Regions from separate parts of the Undibacterium sp. GrIS 1.8 genome, predicted to be linked through region 2. Evidence: predicted binding sites of a transcription regulator. Region 2 holds the regulator's gene; the other holds the start of a gene.
The links. Region 2 encodes LexA, which represses DNA repair genes until DNA is damaged. Its sites were predicted from a motif close to ACTGTATNNNNATACAGT; they were not measured.
Positions count from the first base shown of each region.

Region 1: a site for LexA is predicted at 1,858-1,875, ahead of AAKU64_RS20720 (VRR-NUC domain-containing protein). Genes of this name have one in related genera too.

Region 1 is NZ_JBEONQ010000071.1:4,470-8,907, reverse strand. It holds gene AAKU64_RS20725 (ATP-dependent DNA helicase) at 1-178, opposite strand, end outside; gene AAKU64_RS20720 (VRR-NUC domain-containing protein) at 175-1,836, opposite strand; partial or broken gene AAKU64_RS22680 (IS256 family transposase) at 2,127-2,261, shown strand; gene ltaE (low-specificity L-threonine aldolase) at 2,342-3,415, opposite strand; gene AAKU64_RS20710 (CHRD domain-containing protein) at 3,722-4,171, shown strand.
Region 2 is NZ_JBEONQ010000034.1:41,354-45,791, reverse strand. It holds gene AAKU64_RS15725 (replicative DNA helicase) at 1-159, opposite strand, end outside; gene rplI (50S ribosomal protein L9) at 424-876, opposite strand; gene rpsR (30S ribosomal protein S18) at 904-1,188, opposite strand; gene priB (primosomal replication protein N) at 1,198-1,497, opposite strand; gene rpsF (30S ribosomal protein S6) at 1,528-1,896, opposite strand; gene lexA (transcriptional repressor LexA) at 2,162-2,836, shown strand; gene lon (endopeptidase La) at 3,230-4,438, opposite strand, start outside.

The DNA.
Region 1 (4,438 bases), on a different contig from region 2:
GGCCTTCGAGCCGGACTTCACGCTGGTAGCTGGCCGCTCTGCGGGACGTGACTTGCGTATGACCTTCTATCCCTTCTTGCGCCGAGGGAGATGGCGTAAAACGAAGATCGAGGTTACCTTGTTTTGCAATAAATTCACACAGAGCACGCACTGCAACAGTGTAGAGTTTGAGACTCACTGAGTTTCCTCAAGCCATTCGAGGTAGCACACTGAGATTGGCATCTGATGTAGGGTGCAGTAGTCGATTAGTCGTTGCTGATTGTCTTGCAGACGGTCACCAGGACCTTTGACTTCAATCATGTTGTAACGCTGATCTTTTGGCCAGAACTGGATTAAATCAGGAAAGCCATTTCTGTTCGCCTTAATGTCGGACAAGAGTCGGTGAAACCAATGCCGTAGATGCTGCGCAGGAATACAGGTTAAGGCAAGATTGAGCAAGTCCTCATCTAAGGCACTCCAAAAGACAAAAGGCGATTGAATACCTTGTTTGGCTTGGTAGGTGTGACGTATGGTGGTGAGGTACTCATCAGAATCAAGCTGGACTAGGCAAGCAGCAAAGTCGCCCTGTCGTCGTTGATGGAAATCAGCACTGGTTAAATCGACTGGCCCGCGGTGGAAAGGATGGAAGAATGCACCCGGGATAGGCTTAAAAATAGCTGTCCAACATAGCAAGCCAAATAGCGAATTGATCAGCGTATTCTCAACATAGTAGACCGGTGCTTCTTCTTGCATCAGATGATCTTTAACGACGCCTTCGACGTAAAACGACGTGTCGGGATACGGTAGTCGGAGTGTAATGATGTCGGCTTTAGACATCGTTGGTGTCACTGGTTTCTGATGGCCTAGCTTACGATTCAGGCGTGGCGCACTACGCTGTAGCTGCTGGAGTTCGGCATCACTCTCAGGCGTGCTAAGGGCCTCGTTGAGAAGCTGTAATGCAGCGGCACTTTGCCCCATCTTTTCTAATACGCGGATGGTACGCAGCCTGGTTCCTGGATAACGACTCATCTCATAAACAGCTAATGCTTGAGCCCAGTCTTTTTGCTTTTCTGCTTGTTGTCCCAGCTGGAACAGGAGCTTATCGCGCCGTCGATTGATCCAGTCATTCTCGCTAGTGGTCTTTGCTAACTCACCGAGTACCAGTGCAATGGGTTCTTCCGCATGAAACAATTCGCGACAGGCTTGTAAGGCAATGTAATCCTCGATATCACGACGCGTTTGAAATCCTCGCGACGCCATTGAGAATGGGATTGCCTCATAGCGATAAATACCGAGATCAGATAAGACGAATTCTGACCAGTCTTGCTGCCAATTACCAAAGAAGATCAGGCGCAAGCGGTCACAGAGGGCTTTGTTCTGAATGTGTGCTACTGATTCTTTTGAGGAAGGATGCCAGGCCGAGAATACCTTTGCTTGGGTGCTAACGCCGGGAAGATCGTCACGAAGATAGTCAAGTTGTTCTGCCTTGCGGAGCTGTTTAATTGGTCTGGTGAGTGAGAATACGGCAACAATTTCTGGCTTTTGTAGAAGCTCAAAAAGCTGGTCTAGCGTCAATATCGGATCAGGGTTAATCCATCCTACTTTAATCAAAGGCAACATCGCTTGATGTGTGTCACCTATCTCAGGATAACTCAGTTTGCTTTGACGGAAATAGTCGCCTTTACGCATGACCATGCGGACAAATAAGGCTTGTGAGACTTGTGGCAAGTTACCGAAATCTGCAATGAACGTACGCTCTTCAGGAATTAACACATCATCGTATCGTTCACTGACCCAATCCAGTACTAGTTGGAAATTACAAAGGTAGTACAGCGGGTTTGGTAAGACTTGCTTCATTGCGGGAGGTAGAGATTTTTAACTGTATATGCATACAGTTTATCTGTTTACCTTGGAGTTTGATAGTGACTGTTATATGCACTGGGCTCCTCTTATTCTTTATGTGTGTTTGAATCAAATCGTTGATTCAAAATTAATGCCCTGGAAACGACTTAGAATTTCCAAAAACACAACTTAAGTTAAGTTAAATTGATAATGGTGAGATTGTTTTAAGAACAGACTAATCCTAAAAGCCGGCTCTCCAAATCGTTGCAAGCGCCGTGAGAGATTAATACTGAACACTTTGACCATCGGCACTCAAAGTCGTCTACCTTGCGATTGCACAGGCATCAAAAAAATGGACGATGCCCATTCAGAATTGGCGTATGGCGCTGAATCGATTTATGATTGAGTTTGGTGACCGTATTCAACAATACGACTACTAAGTTGTTCCGTGGCATTTACACAGAATTTCTTACAGGCTCCTCTTAGTTGCGTCGACCAGTTGAAATTACCACAGTTATCTTTAAAAACGAGCCACTACCGTAAGAGCCCGTTCAACATCGGATTGATTTACGTTGAGATGGGTCACCCAACGGATGCGTCTGACCGGACCATCTTTGCTTTTTTGAATCCCGCTTGTCACACGAATATTGTTCTCTGCCAAATACGGCAAAAAGACGCTTGCGACATCGCTGGCAACATCCATAAACAATATATTCGTATGTGCAGGATGGACGACAGTCGAGCTTTCATTCAGTCTGGCATGAGTGCGGATAATCTCTTTTAGTCCGTTCGACAACATCGACGCATTTGCATGGTCATCAGTCAGCCTTTGAACATTGTTTTCTAGTGCATATATACCGGCTGCCGCCAATATTCCAGCTTGACGCATACCACCACCGAGCATTTTTCGTGTGCGTTTCGCCTGCGCAACGAAAGAGGAAGAACCGAGTAATAAAGATCCTATTGGTGCACCTAAGCCTTTCGACAAACAAAGCGAGACAGAATCGTAGGAGTTACAGATGTTCTTCGCCTCCTTAATTGGATCACTACTATTCTCTGTCGCGATCGATACTGCGGCGTTCATCAAGCGCGCGCCATCAATATGGGAGCGCAAACCATATTTTTTTGCCAGCATCTGGACATCACGCATATAAGCGAGTGGCAGCACCTTGCCACCGGTCGTGTTTTCAAGAACGATAAGCCGTGTCCTTGCAAAATGAGGATCATCGGGCTTAATCGCAGATGCAATATCGTCAAGCGCTATCGTGCCATCTGGCTGATTTTCTAAAGGTTGAGGCTGAATTGATCCGAGCACTGCCATGCCGCCAGCCTCCCAACGATAAGTGTGCCATTGTTGACCAACTATCGCTTCTTCTCCGCGCTGGCAATGTCCCATCAAGGCGATCAGATTAGTTTGAGTGCCACTTGGTGCAAATAGAGATGCTTCAAACCCGAGCATCTCTGCCGCCATGTCTTGTAGTCGGTTGACGGTAGGATCATCTCCATATACGTCGTCACCTAAAGGCGCGTCGGACATCGCTTGCTTCATCGCGAGTGTGGGTTGCGTTACGGTATCGCTTCGAAAATCGCCCATGAATTTATTCCGATAAAAGTTAGTTTAGTTTGAGACTTTTGAGTGACTGACTAGTTGAACTGTTATTTGCTTTTGAGTCGTCAATTTATTGGTGAATGCTCGACAATATCATAGGTAAAGCGAGTCGTTATTGTCGCTACAAAAATAGGGAATCATACAAAAAATAGTTATTAGCCAAATACAATTTGGTCGTACTGTCCCGCTGATGTATCCGCCCTAAATGCAGATATCGGAGTACATTGATGTTTCAGTCAGCGATATCTTAATGGCTGTTGAAACATATTTCCTATCAATCTGGAGACAATAATGATACAAGTTCGTAAAGTGATTATCGCAAGTTTGTTCACATGTGCCACCGCTATGACTGGTTGCAGCTCAAATCCAATGATGTCGAACGAGGTTGCGATCAACGGAAAATTAACAGCATCTGCCGAGACGCCATCAAATTCAAGTACCGGAACGGGTTTGCTGGCGGCGACGTTTAACAAGCAAACAAATGTTCTCAACTGGACTGTGTCCTATTCTGGGCTGACTGGCCCAGTGAAAGCAGGACATTTTCATGGACCTGCAATTGCCGGACAAAATGCTGGTGTGGCACTTGGTTTCACCGGTAGCACTGATAGTCCAATCAAAGGCTCTGCAACATTGACTCCAGCACAAGCAGCCGATTTGTTAGCGGGCAAGTGGTACGTCAATTTACATACTGCGGCTAATCCCGGTGGTGAAGTTCGCGCTCAGGCTTTGATTGCGCAATAACTCAATCGGATGATGATTATTTCAAGTTGTTTCGAATGTACGCGGTGAATATGCGCCGTGTACTTTTTTAGATCTACGCCCAAAAAGGTTTAAATATCCATAGCGCCTTTTGTACAGAGTAGATTTTTATAAAATAACGCAGTGATGCGATACCGAACTATTCGCCACGTTACATAAACGAGCGATATTCAATGACACGAATCGATGGATTATATGTCTCCAGCTTTATAGCCCGGCAGGAGCTTGATCCTATAATGAAGACTCAAG
Region 2 (4,438 bases):
ATGGTCATATCGGTAAAAATCATCCTCGCGGATAAAGTCGGCGATTCTATCCCACGCAGCATTATCTAATAGTAAGCCACCCAAAACAGATTGCTCGGCTTCGATGGAATGTGGTGGGACTCGAATGGAATCTAATTGCGGATCGGAAGGTGCTTTCATGGCGCGCATTATACCTTTTTATTCAATATCGAAATCAACAGAACATGCCTTAATGAAATACATAAATCTGACCATTTATTACTAAGATAACAGGCACAGCCGCTATTAAAAAATAGTAAATACCATTTATGCTGCAAGCTTTAAAATACCAAATTAATTAAATCAATACCTGACTGCCAAGACTAATTGATCGCTCAATCTTAGCGACGTAAACGTTAAAAAGCCGGGCGAACCCGGCTTTTTTAAATACTATGCGACTAAAACTTAAGCGTGCTCGCCCAAGATAGCAACGGTCACATCAACAACTACGTCTGTGTGCAAAGCAACGGCAACAGAATGATCGCCAACGATCTTCAACGGACCTTGTGGCAAACGAATCTGCGCTTTTTCAACAGCAAAACCTTGCTTGGTCAATGCTTCAGCGATGTCGAAGTTGGTTACGGAACCAAACAAACGACCATCAACACCAGACTTTTGCGAGATTTGTACAGTCAAACCAGACAATTTTTCGCCTTGAGCTTGTGCTGCAGCCAAACGTGCTGCTGCTGCTTTTTCCAACTCTGCGCGTTTTGCTTCGAATTCAGCAATCGCTGAAGTTGTAGCACGGCGAGCCATACGTTGTGGGATCAAGAAGTTACGTGCGTAACCGTCTTTAACTTTAACTACATCGCCCAGATTGCCGAGATTAACGACTTTATCAATCAGAATAACTTGCATATTTTTCTCCTAGTACCTTGTCGTCAATTACGCTGTGTGCAAATCAGTGTACGGCAGCAACGCTAAGTAGCGTGCGCGTTTGATCGCTGTGTCGACTTGACGTTGGTACAAAGCTTTAGTACCTGTCAAACGTGCTGGCATGATTTTGCCGTTTTCTTGCACGAAATCTTTCAATGTATCGACGTCTTTGTAGTCAACTTGCGCTACATGTGCGGCTGTAAAGCGGCAGAATTTTTTACGCTTGAACAATGGATTTTGTTGTGGGCGCTTATTTTTCAGTTTGCTTTTGTCAAATTTTTTACCGAATGCCATTTGTGGCTCCTAATCTAGTAAATTTGTCTCGAATTCAGTAATGTGAAATACGAGACTTTTGCTGTTACGGTTCTTGCGCGACAAAAAACCTGTGAATTGCATTACAACACCTAACTCTATTTCCATAAATCGCTTTGAAATTTCTCCTGCGGCTAGCGCATTGATTTCAAAGTCGACTACACGTTGGGCATTTGCTTGCGTTTGCTTAGAGCTATGTATCAGTACCGCAGAGGCTATCGGAATTCCGGCTGGTGTAAAACGCAGCGCCGATTTTTCTACAATGCTGGCAACGACTTTAAGCTGATTCACTGATTTATGTAGCGTCCTCTAACGTGTCAATTATGCTGCTGGCGCTTCTACGCGTTGCGTTTTAGCAGCATCTTCTTTCTGAACAGATTTCATCATTGGAGATGGCGCTGTTTCAGCTTTCTTCATTTTGACTGTGAGGTGGCGCAGAACTGCATCATTGAATTTGAATGCGGTTTCCAACTCAATCAGAGTCTCAGCATCGCACTCAATGTTCATGCAAACATAATGTGCTTTTGCCAGTTTTTGAATCATGTATGCCAATTGACGACGGCCCCAATCTTCAATACGGTGTACTTGACCACTACGTGCAACAACTGTGGCTTTGTAACGCTCGATCATTGCAGGCACTTGCTCGCTTTGATCCGGATGTACGATAAATACGATTTCATAATGACGCATATATTCTCCTTGTGGACAATTTAATAGCCCGCCTCGGCGTCAAGACGAGTGCGGGAAGAGGAAAGCCCACAACTATACTGCACTTTGATAATTTACTCAATAGTTTCAATAGCTTATTACATTTACTGCTACCAATTTATGTGCAACACACCCATTGAGAGGACTTAAAAAAATTTTGAGATGAAAAAGATTTTAGGTTTATACTGTACAAAAATACAGGCTGCATATAAACCCAGTCTCACAACTACACGATTGGAATTCGATCATGCTAAAACTCACCGCTCGCCAAGAACAGATTTTAAATTTAATTAAGGACGCGATCCAAAATACTGGATTTCCGCCAACAAGAGCAGAAATTGCAAATGAATTAGGTTTTCGCTCCACCAATGCAGCGGAAGAGCATTTGCAAGCACTAGCGCGCAAAGGAGTTATTGAAATTGCTCCGGGTACCTCACGCGGCATACGATTGCTTGATTCCATACTAAGCAATGGAAGCACCAAGGCTAGGCCTAACTATATTGCTCAATTAGCGCTACCCCATCCATCACTAATGCAACTTAGTTTGCCGCTAGTTGGCAGAGTAGCGGCAGGATCTCCCATTCTTGCGCAAGAGCATGTGGACACAACCTATCAAGTTGATCCAGCCTTATTTTCAGCTATTCCAGACTACCTGCTCAAAGTGCGTGGTATGTCTATGCGTGACGCCGGTATTTTTGATGGTGATTTGCTTGCAGTAAAAAAATCTAACGAAGCAAAAAATGGACAAATCGTGATTGCCCGTATGGGGGATGATGTTACGGTTAAACGCTATAAAAAATCAGGGAATATGATCGAGCTATTAGCAGAAAATCCTGATTATCCCAATATCAAGATTAATGAACTTGACGAAGACTTTTCACTTGAAGGTTTAGCCGTTGGGCTGGTCAGAGCCTGGACTTAAGTTATGTATTACTAGGTATTGGCAGTATCAGTAAATAAAATAAAAAATTTCATCTGTCACGTCCCAACTCAATCAATATACTCCCCACAATCTTTTTGAAAAACATGATTTTACTCAATTATTGCATGGACAATTAAAATATACTCACCCATAGTATGAACGTACTCCGATTAAATGAATAAAATTTCATGTTTATCGAGCCTACTTTCATCGTCTCGACAAAAGTTAAATTGTCGGTCAATTTAATTTACTATTTTGGTAATAATTTATAAATTAGATAACCCAGAAAATCGATTATGAAAAAAATGGCCGCTAGATAACTAGTGACCATTTTACTTTCTTCAGTTTTAATCAGAGAAAACTATCTGATGAAAACCAAATTTCAGATCAGGCTCAATGCTTTACAACACCACCAACATCGACGCCACCTTCAACTTTAGTGGCCGTAGCAGCTACTAAAACTTCTTCATCAGTCAAAGCAACTGGCTGACGCTCTAAAGCAATTTCTAACACTTTATCTATCCAACGCACTGGAATGATCTCCAGCTTATTTTTGACGTTATCAGGAATCTCAGTTAAATCTTTAGCATTCTCTTCAGGAATTAAAACCGTCTTAATTCCGCCTCGATGCGCTGCCAATAATTTCTCTTTTAGACCACCGATAGGCAATACTTCACCACGCAAGGTAATCTCACCAGTCATCGCTACATCTGCACGTACCGGTATCCCGGTAAAAACAGATACCAGAGCTGTCGTCATAGCAATACCAGCGGAAGGACCATCTTTTGGCGTTGCCCCCTCTGGAACGTGAATATGAATATCACTTTTTTCAAACACATCTGGCTTAATACCCAAGCGCTTCGCACGACTGCGAACTACAGTGCGAGCAGCTTCAATCGACTCCTTCATCACATCACCTAAAGTACCGGTACGTATCACGCCACCCTTACCAGGCATTGCAACTGCTTCAATTGTCAATAAATCGCCGCCGACTTCAGTCCACGCAAGACCAACGACTTGTCCAACCTGGTTATCTTTGACCGCCACACCAAAATCGTAACGACGAACACCCAAAAACTTATCCAGATTTTTTGATGTAATCGTTGCTTTCTTCTCACTCTTTTTAAGTAAGAGCATCTTAACGACTTTGCGACAAATTTTTGATAACTCACGCTCTAAGGAACGTACCCCTGCTTCTCTAGTGTAATAACGAATAATGTCTCGAATAGCACTTTCAGCAACACTGATTTCACCATCCTTCAAACCATTATTTTTAATTTGTTTAGGAAGTAAGTAACGCTGGGCAATGCTAGCTTTTTCGTCTTCGGTATAACCCGACAAACGAATAACCTCCATACGATCCAACAAAGCTGGCGGAATGTTGTATGAATTAGAGGTCGCTACAAACATAACATCTGATAAATCGAAATCAACTTCGATGTAATGATCAGAAAAAGTATGGTTTTGTTCAGGATCTAGCACCTCAAGCAACGCAGAAGACGGGTCGCCACGGAAATCCGCCCCCATTTTATCTACTTCATCCAGTAAAAATAATGGATTACGTACTCCTACTTTCGATAAGCTTTGCAATATCTTACCGGG